DNA from 2 places in the Stenotrophomonas sp. K-6 genome. Region 1 is predicted to be linked to the other one. Evidence: predicted binding sites of a transcription regulator. Region 1 holds the regulator's gene; the other holds the start of a gene.
What was found. Region 1 encodes FliA, which starts transcription of late flagellar genes. Its sites were predicted from a motif close to TAAAGTTTNNCNNNCNNNGGCCGATAA; they were not measured.

Region 1 (4,208 bases):
GATACCCGCGCCATCGTCCTGCACTTCGATGCTGACGTAGTCGCCTTCCTGCTGGGCCGACAGGCGCACGTGGCCGCTGCGCGGCTTGCCCTGGGCTTCGCGCAGGTCCGGCATCTCCACGCCGTGATCGATCGCGTTGCGGACCAGATGGACCAGTGGATCGGCCAGCGCTTCGACCAGGTTGCGGTCCAGCTCGGTCTCGGCACCGATCAGTTCCAGCTCCACTTCCTTCTTCAGCGAGCGCGCGACATCGCGGGCCACCTTGGGGAAGCGCGAGAACACCTTGCCGACCGGCTGCATGCGGGTGCGCATCACCGCCGACTGCAGGCGGGCGGTGGCGATGTCCAGGGTGGAGACCGCGCGGTCCAGCTCTTCATCGTGCAGGCGCGCGCGCAGGGTCTTGAGCCGGTTGCGCGAGAGCACCAGTTCGCCGATCAGGTTGACGATCGCATCCAGGCGTTTGGTATCCACGCGCACGGTGTGCTCGGCCTCGGCGACCGGCTTGTTGGGCGCCGGCTTGTTGGCGGCAGGCGCGGCGGGCGCTGCCACTGCACGCGGCGCCGGGGCCGGTGCAGCCGTCACGGGCTTGGCACCGGGTGCCGCGCCGCCGTGCAGCTGGTCGAGCAGGGATTCGAACTCGTCCTCGCTGATCATGCCGTCGTCTTTCCTGGCGGCGACCGCGGTCGGTGCGGCACCGCCATGCAGCTGGTCGAGCAGTGCTTCGAATTCATCGTCGGTGATCAGCTCACCGCTGCTGGGGCCGGCGGCGGCGCTCGGTGCGGCCGCCGGCGTCGCCGGGCCGTTGACGTCGAACTGTGCGATCAGCTCCGGCGGGGCATAGCCCGGCTCGGTGCCGGCCGAGACCGAGTCCAGCATCGACTGCAGATAGTCCAGCGACTGCTGGGCCGCGTCGAAGTGATGGGCTTGCAGCGTGGCCTGGCCCGAGCGCGCCATGCCGAGGGTTTCCTCGGCGGCGTGGCACAGCTCGACCATCGCCTGGATGCCGAGGAAGCCCGCGCCGCCTTTGAGCGTGTGGAACCCGCGGAACACGGCGTTGAGCTGGTCACCGTCCTGGGGCGCCTGCTCCAGCGACACCAGCTGTTCGCCAAGGCGATCCAGGATCTCCTGGGCCTCGAGGATGAAGTCGGCAGCGATATCGTCCGGAACAGCACTCATGATCGTTAAAGTCCCAAATCGGAGAGCAGGTCGTCAGCGTCGACCTGTGAAACCTGGTGGCGGTCCAGACCGGTCACGGCCGGGCCGGCCAGACCGTTGTCGCGCTTGTGCGCGGTGTCGTCCTGCGGCGGCAGCCCGAGTGCACCGAAGCCTTCATGCACGCGACGCACGATGCCCACCACGCGGCGGATGATCTGCCCGGTGAGATCCTGGTAGCTCTGGGTGAGTGCGATCTCGGTCAGGTTGTGGCGGATGCGGTCCAGCTGCTGGTCCTGGTCGGCCGTCACGCCATTGGCGCGCAGCTGCTCGGTGAGCGTGCGGCATTCTTCGGCCAGGTCCAGGGTGCGGTGGGTGGCCTGTTCGGTCATCGCCACCACGTGATCCAGACGCGCGCAGGCATCGTCCAGTTCGCCGGCTTCGCTGGGCAGGCTGGGCAGCTCGCCCAGTGCCTGGCCCAGCTCGCGGGCAAGCCGGTTCAACCCGGCCATCATCGGCTGGGTCCGCAGTGCGGCCAGTGCATCGATTTGCTGACGCCACGCTGCTTCGTCGCCCGATTCCAGCGCGGCCAGTGCATCCTGCAGGCGCTGCACCAGCGCTGATTTGTCGCTCAGGGTTTCCATCAGGCGCTCGCCGCCAGACGTTCGAAGATCTTGCCGAGCTTTTCTTCCAGGGTCTGGGCGGTGAACGGCTTGATGATGTAGCCGTTGACGCCGTTCTGGGCCGCTTCGATGATCTGCTCGCGCTTGGCTTCTGCGGTCACCATCAACACCGGCAGGGTCTTGAGCTTGGCGTCGGCGCGGATGGCCTTGAGCAGGTCGATGCCCGTCATCACCGGCATGTTCCAGTCGGTGACCACGAAATCGAACGGCTGGCTCTGCAACAGCATCAGCGCGGCATGCCCGTCCTCGGCTTCGGCGGTGTTGGTGAAGCCCAGATCGCCCAGCAGGTTCTTGACGATACGACGCATGGTCGAAAAATCGTCGACGATCAGGATACGCATGTTCTTGTCCAAAGCTCTTTCCTCGGTCTTAATGGTTCTCGAGGCCGGCGTCGGCCGCCTCGAAGATTTTCAGTCGGCCACGCAGGCGCAGCACGGCCTGGCCATGGATCTGGCACACGCGCGATTCGCTGACGCCCAACACGGCGCCGATCTCTTTCAGGTTCAGTTCCTGCTCGTAGTACAGCGACAGGACCAGCTGTTCGCGCTCGGGCAGCAGTCCGATGGCGTTGCCCAGCTCACGTCCGAACTCACCGCGCTCCAGCACCTGCTGCGGGGTCGGGCCGCCCTGGGCAACGGTGTCCAGTTCGCCCTGGTCCTCGATCCGTGATTCCAGGCTCAGCACCTGGCCGCGCGAGGCATCTTCCATCAGGCGCAGGTAGTCCGGCAGCGGCATGTCCATCGCGGCGGCCACTTCCGTGGCGCTGGCGGCACGGCCGGTGCTCTGCTCAAGCCGGCGGATGGTGGCGGCGGCGTCGCGGGCGCGGCGGTGGACCGAGCGCGGTACCCAGTCGCCACGGCGGATCTCATCGATCATCGAGCCACGGATGCGGATCGAGGCATAGGTCTCGAACGAGGCGCCCTGGTCGGCGTCGTAGCTGCGCGACGCTTCGATCAGGCCCATCATGCCGGCCTGGATCAGGTCGTCCACTTCCACGCTCGCCGGCAGGCGGGCGGCCAGGTGATGGGCGATGCGGCGGACCAGGTCGGAGTGCTGGGCAATGCACTCGTTGGCTGCGACCCGCTGGACCTCTTTGTATTGTGCGGCGCCTTTCATGCGGTCACCCCGCGTTGCTTGAGGATGCGTTCGAGGAAGAACTCAACGCCGCCACGTGGCTCGGTCGGGGCCTGCCAGCGTGCGGTACGGCGCGCGATCTCGGTCAGTGCCAGCGCCGAGGGGCTGGACGGGTAGGCCTTCACCACCGGCTGCTGGCGCTGGACCGACAGGCGCAGCCAGTCGTCCTGCGGCACGCAGCCCAGGTAGTTGAGCGAGACATCGGCGAGGAACTTCTCGCAGACGCGGGTCAGCTTCTCGTACAGCACCCGGCCTTCATTCGGGTCGCGCACCATGTTGGCGACCACCTGGATCCGGTCCACGCCGCGTTCGCGCGAGAGCACTTTGATCAAGGCGTAGGCGTCGGTGATCGAGGCCGGCTCATCGCAGACCACGACGACGGTGTCCTGGGCGGCCTGGCAGAACGTCAACACGCCGTCGGTGATGCCCGCGGCCGTGTCCACCACCATGATGTCCAGCTCACGCTCCAGCTCGGAAAACACGTTGATCAGCCCGATGTGCTCGGCCTGCTGCAGCTCGGCCATGTTGCGGCGGCCGGAGGCGGCCGGCACCACCAGCAGGCCGCCGGGGCCTTCGATGATGACCTCCTCCAGCGTGCAGCGCCCGGCGATCAGGTCGGCCAGGGTCACGGTCGGCTTCAGCCCCAGGATCACATCGACATTGGCCAGGGCCAGGTCGGCATCCAGCAGCAGGGTGCGTTTGCCCATGCTGGCAAGCGCCACGGCCAGGTTGGCCGAAACGTTCGTTTTGCCCACGCCGCCCTTGCCGCCGGTGACGGCGATGGTGCGGACCGGGCCCAGCGGCTGGCTTCGGGTAGCCGACAACGGGAAGGTCTGGGTCAGCTTGGCGTACTCACGCGACGGCATGGTTCAACTCCGGGTTGCAGGGCATATCGGCCGCGCGGCGCAAATCTTCAAGGCGAAGTACAAGATTGGCCGCACTGGCACGGTGCAGGTCTTCAGGAACGTCCTGGCCATCGGTGACCCAGGTGATCGGCAGGCGGTGGTCCACGGCCACCGACAGGGCGGTACCGAAGCGCCCGGTCTCGTCCAGCTTGCTCAGCACCACACCCTGCGGGTTGGCGGCGCTGAAGCGGCGGACCACCTCGTCCATGTCGCCGAAACTGGTGTTGGCCGGCAGCACCAGCAGGGTGCGGATCTGCTCGGCGGCCCGCAGCCACTGCAGCTGGGCGGCCAGCGCACGGTCGCGCGGGCCCAGGCCGGCGGTGTCGATCAGGAC
Region 2 (4,208 bases), on a different contig from region 1:
TGCCGACGATGATGGTCGCCAGGCCGAGCTTGAACAGCAGCTCGGTCGGCGAGGCCAGCATGAACAGGCCGACCGCCATGAACAGCGCGCCCAGCAGGATCGAGCGCTGGAAACCAATCAGTTTGTCAGCGACATAGCCGCCGAAGATGGCACCGGCATACACCAGCGCCAGGTAGGCGCCATACAGCTCGCTTGCCGGCTTTTCACCGGAGGCTTCGCCGCCATGGAACTGGGCCACGATGTACAACACCATCGCCCACCGGATGCCGTAGAACGCAAAGCGTTCCCAGAATTCGGCCATGAACAGCATCCACAAGGGACGCGGATGGCCCAAGAGGGTCTTGAACTCCGGCAACGCCGGTTCGGGAACGGATTTCGCGGCGGCGTCTACGCTCATGCGGGATTCCTGGGTTCGGTGGAAGACATGCACGTCCGATGTGCGAAACAACTCGGGAGAATCCCAGAACAAACGCGTTCACGTCAAATACACACCGATCCCCGCAGCTGGCGGCACGGTCGCTGAACTTGCATCTGAAACTGCCGGGGTGGAACCGTCAGCGCAGCAACGGCGGGGCCTGCCGCACGGTAGGGGTTATAGATGCAGCAAATATGAATAGGCTTATTGGCGCTCGTGCTCGATCACGCGTCCGGCGGCATCGGGTCGTCGTTGCGGATCGTGGTGCGCACCTGGAACAGTTCCGGGAAGAAGGTCAGCTCCAGCGCCTGGCGCAGGAAGCCGACCCCGCTGGAGCCGCCGGTGCCGCGTTTGAACCCGATTACCCGCATCACCGTGCGCATGTGGCGGAAGCGCCACAACTGGAAGGCGGTCTCCAGATCGACCAGGTCTTCGCACAGCGAATACTCGCGCCAGAAGCGGTCGGTGTTCTGGTAGATCCGCTCGAACACCGGGTGCAGCGCATCGTCGGCCACGTGCGGCTGCTGCCAGTCGCGGCCCTGATAGCCGGCCGGGACCGGATGGCCAAAGCGGGCCAGGTAGCGCAGGAACTCCTCATACAGGCTCGGGGCATCAAGCACCTCCTGCAGCTGGGCCTGGCCGGCCGGATCGTGCGAGAACACCTGCAGCATCTGCGCGTTCTTGTTGCCCAGCAGGAACTCGATGTAGCGGTACTGCAGCGACTGGAAGCCCGAGGACGGGCCCAGCACATCGCGGAAGCCCATGTACTCCGAAGGGGTCAGCGTCTCCAGCACCGACCATTGCTCGGTCAGCTGACGCAGCACCTGCTTGCTGCGCGCCAGCACCTTGCGGCACTGCCAGACCTCATCGCGCTGCAGGAAGCCGATCGCCGCGCGCAGCTCGTGCGCCAACAACTTCAGCCACAGCTCCGAGGTCTGGTGCTGGATGATGAACAGCATTTCGTCGTGATGCGGCGGGTTGGACAGCGGCTGCTGGGCCGACAGCAGCTGATCCAGGCGCAGGTAACCGCCGTAGGTCAGCCGCCCCTCCAGATCGGTGTGGATACCGGCTTCGAGATCGCGTTGGTTCTTGTCGACGGACATGGCAGGGACCGCTTGAGGGGCAGAAAGGGTAGCGCAGTGGCCCGGTGGCCGCGCATCCGGCCGTCAACGGCTCACCGCTCCACCAGCTCGGCCGAACCGACGATCGTCACGCCCGGCGTCGGCACCAGGGCTGCCTCGACCAGCGCGGCCGCGATGATCCCGGCCGGATTGATCCGCCAGGCACGCGGCAGGACCGGGCCGAGTACGCCCAGCACCAGGCTGGCCAGATGCTCGCCGGTGCGCCGCTCGGCACGCTCGCCCCCGATCAGCCCGGGGCGGACCAGGGTCAGGGAGGGGAAGCCCAGTGCCCGCAGGTCCTGCTCCAGCCGGCCTTTGACCTGGTTGTAGAAGATCCGCGCGCCCGGGTCGGCGCCCATCGCCGAGTTCAACGCGAAGGCATGCGCGCCTTGCGCCCGCGCCAGCCGCGCCACCGCCAGCGGCGCGTCATGGTCGACCCGCGCGAAGGCCGCCTGGCTGCCGGCCTGCTTGATCGTGGTGCCCAGCGCGCAGATGACGGCATCCACGGCCCACCACTCGGCCTCGGCCGGCAGCTGCTCGAAGTCCACCACCGGATTGACCAGCGCGGCATCGGTGATGCCTACCGGGCGTCGGGTCGGGGCAACCACCGCATCGCAGCGCGGGTCCTCCAGCAACTGCCGCAGGACGTGACTGCCGACCAATCCGGTCGCGCCCACCAGCATCACCTTCATCGCATTCTCCTGCCTGGCTCGTGCTTACCATCCTGCCATGCAGGATCGGTTCAAGCGTGACCGGACTGCGCCGATACTGTTCCAACCTCTCCACCGCTCCGGCCCCCGGCCGTGCCCTGCAAGGACCTGCCGCATGACGGACCCGCACGACCCTCCCCCCAGCCCCGGCACTGCTGTCGGGCGGCTGCTGTCGCGGCGGCAGAGCGTGGGGACCGCGGTGGAGACGCGCAGTGAACCGGCCCCGGTCCTGAAGGGCGGCAGCAGCGCGATGCTGCAGCGCCTGTTTGCCGGGATCGACAGCCCCGAGCCCCTGCTGGGCGCGTTTGCCAATGGCATGTCCACCCTGCCCGGCGAGCTGGGCGACATGGGCCTGCGCCTGCAATCGGCGCAACGCAGCGGCGACTGGGTCAGCTACGGGCGCGCGATGCGCCAGCTGATCGACAAGTACATCCGCACCATCGAGCAGGAAACGCCCGACGGCCAACCCGACAGCCTGCGCCTGCGTGAGCTGCTGCGGCACACCCTCGGGGTGACCGTGGCCAGCCTGCTGCAGAACATGCCCGAGTTGCGCGAGGAGCCCGGGCAGCTTGCCGGCGAGGTGCACCGCTGGCATCCCGGCCAACCGCTACAGCCGATCGAAGTGCGGCTGCGCGAGCTCTCCCATCAGATCGGCGTGCGCAGCGATGGCTGGCAGGAGCAGCAGGAGCTGCTGCTGAGCCTGTTCGATCTGCTGCTGGACAACATCGGCGAGCTGCTGGATGACAGCAGCTGGCTGCATGGTCAGGTGCACGCGGTGCGCTCGCTGATCGGCGGACCGCTGGATCGCGACTCGGTGGAACAGGCGCGCGCCAACCTGCGCGAGGTGATCTACAAGCAGGGCCTGCTCAAACAGGGGATCGTGGAGTCCAAGGCGGCGATGAAAAACGTCATGGGCGGCTTCATCGAGCGCCTGGATGGCATGGCGGTCAGCACCGGCGAATACCACGATCGCATCAGCAGCTATGCGCTGGCCCTGAAGGAAGCCCGCAGCATCGCCGATCTCAACCAGCTGTTGCAGGACGTGCTGGTGGATACCGGCCGGGTGCAGGAACAGGCGTTGCAGGCGCGCGACCACCTGGGCAATGCACGCCGCGAGGTGGAGCAGGCCGAGCAGCGCATCGCCGAGCTGGAGCAGGAGTTGCGTGACGTCTCCGGGCTGGTCCGCACCGATCCGTTGACCGGTGCGCTCAACCGGCGCGGGCTGGATGAACTGCTTGAGCGCGAGATGGCGCGGGCGGCGCGCCACGGTCATCCGCTGGCACTGGCGCTGCTGGACCTGGACGATTTCCATCAGACCAACACCCAGTACGGCCACGCCGGCGGCGATGCCGTGCTGCGCCATCTGGTCGAGGTCTGTCAGCTGCACCTGCGCAGCAGCGATGCGATCGCACGGCTGGGCGGTGACGAGTTTGTCCTGCTGCTGCCGGAAACGCCGGCGGCGGACAGCATGTCCACGCTGCTGCGGCTGCAACGCTCGCTGGCACAGCGCCCGCTGCCGCTGAACGAACAACGGGTGCCGGTGCATTTCAGTGCCGGTCTGGCGCAATGGCAGCCCGCCGAAGCGGCGGACGCGCTGTTGCGCCGTGCCGATACCGCGCTGTACGCGGCCAAGCGCGTTGGCAAGAACCGCGTGCAGGCTGCCGAGCCGGCGCGCTAATCCGGTGGCTGTGATAGCCGGCGCACTGGCGCGAATCACTTGGGTATGGACATGACCCTGCCCCGTACCGCCGACGATCCACGCACGCGTTTCGCCGCGCTGCTGGAGCAGCACCGCGGCATTGTGGTGAAGGTGGCGCGTGGCTACTGCCACCACCCGGAGGATCGACTGGATCTGGTCCAGGAGATCAGCGTGCAGGCGTGGGCGGCGTTCGAGGCGTTCGATCCTTCGCGGGCACGCTTCTCGACCTGGCTGTACCGGGTGGCGCTCAATGTGGCGATTTC

Region 2: a site for FliA is predicted at 2,279-2,305, ahead of AC13F7_RS01005 (GGDEF domain-containing protein). Genes of this name have one in related genera too.

What each region holds. Positions count from the first base shown of each region.
Region 1 is NZ_JBSPUC010000002.1:26,917-31,124, reverse strand. Features, by position in the region: gene AC13F7_RS05535 (chemotaxis protein CheA) at 1-1,176, opposite strand, end outside; gene AC13F7_RS05530 (protein phosphatase CheZ) at 1,182-1,796, opposite strand; gene cheY (chemotaxis response regulator CheY) at 1,796-2,188, opposite strand; gene AC13F7_RS05520 (RNA polymerase sigma factor FliA) at 2,205-2,951, opposite strand; gene AC13F7_RS05515 (MinD/ParA family ATP-binding protein) at 2,948-3,835, opposite strand; gene AC13F7_RS05510 (AAA family ATPase) at 3,822-4,208, opposite strand, start outside.
Region 2 is NZ_JBSPUC010000001.1:224,649-228,856, reverse strand. Features, by position in the region: gene AC13F7_RS01020 (peptide MFS transporter) at 1-397, opposite strand, end outside; gene AC13F7_RS01015 (tryptophan 2,3-dioxygenase) at 640-1,518, opposite strand; gene AC13F7_RS01010 (NAD(P)H-binding protein) at 1,590-2,228, opposite strand; gene AC13F7_RS01005 (GGDEF domain-containing protein) at 2,362-3,924, shown strand; gene AC13F7_RS01000 (RNA polymerase sigma factor) at 3,976-4,208, shown strand, end outside.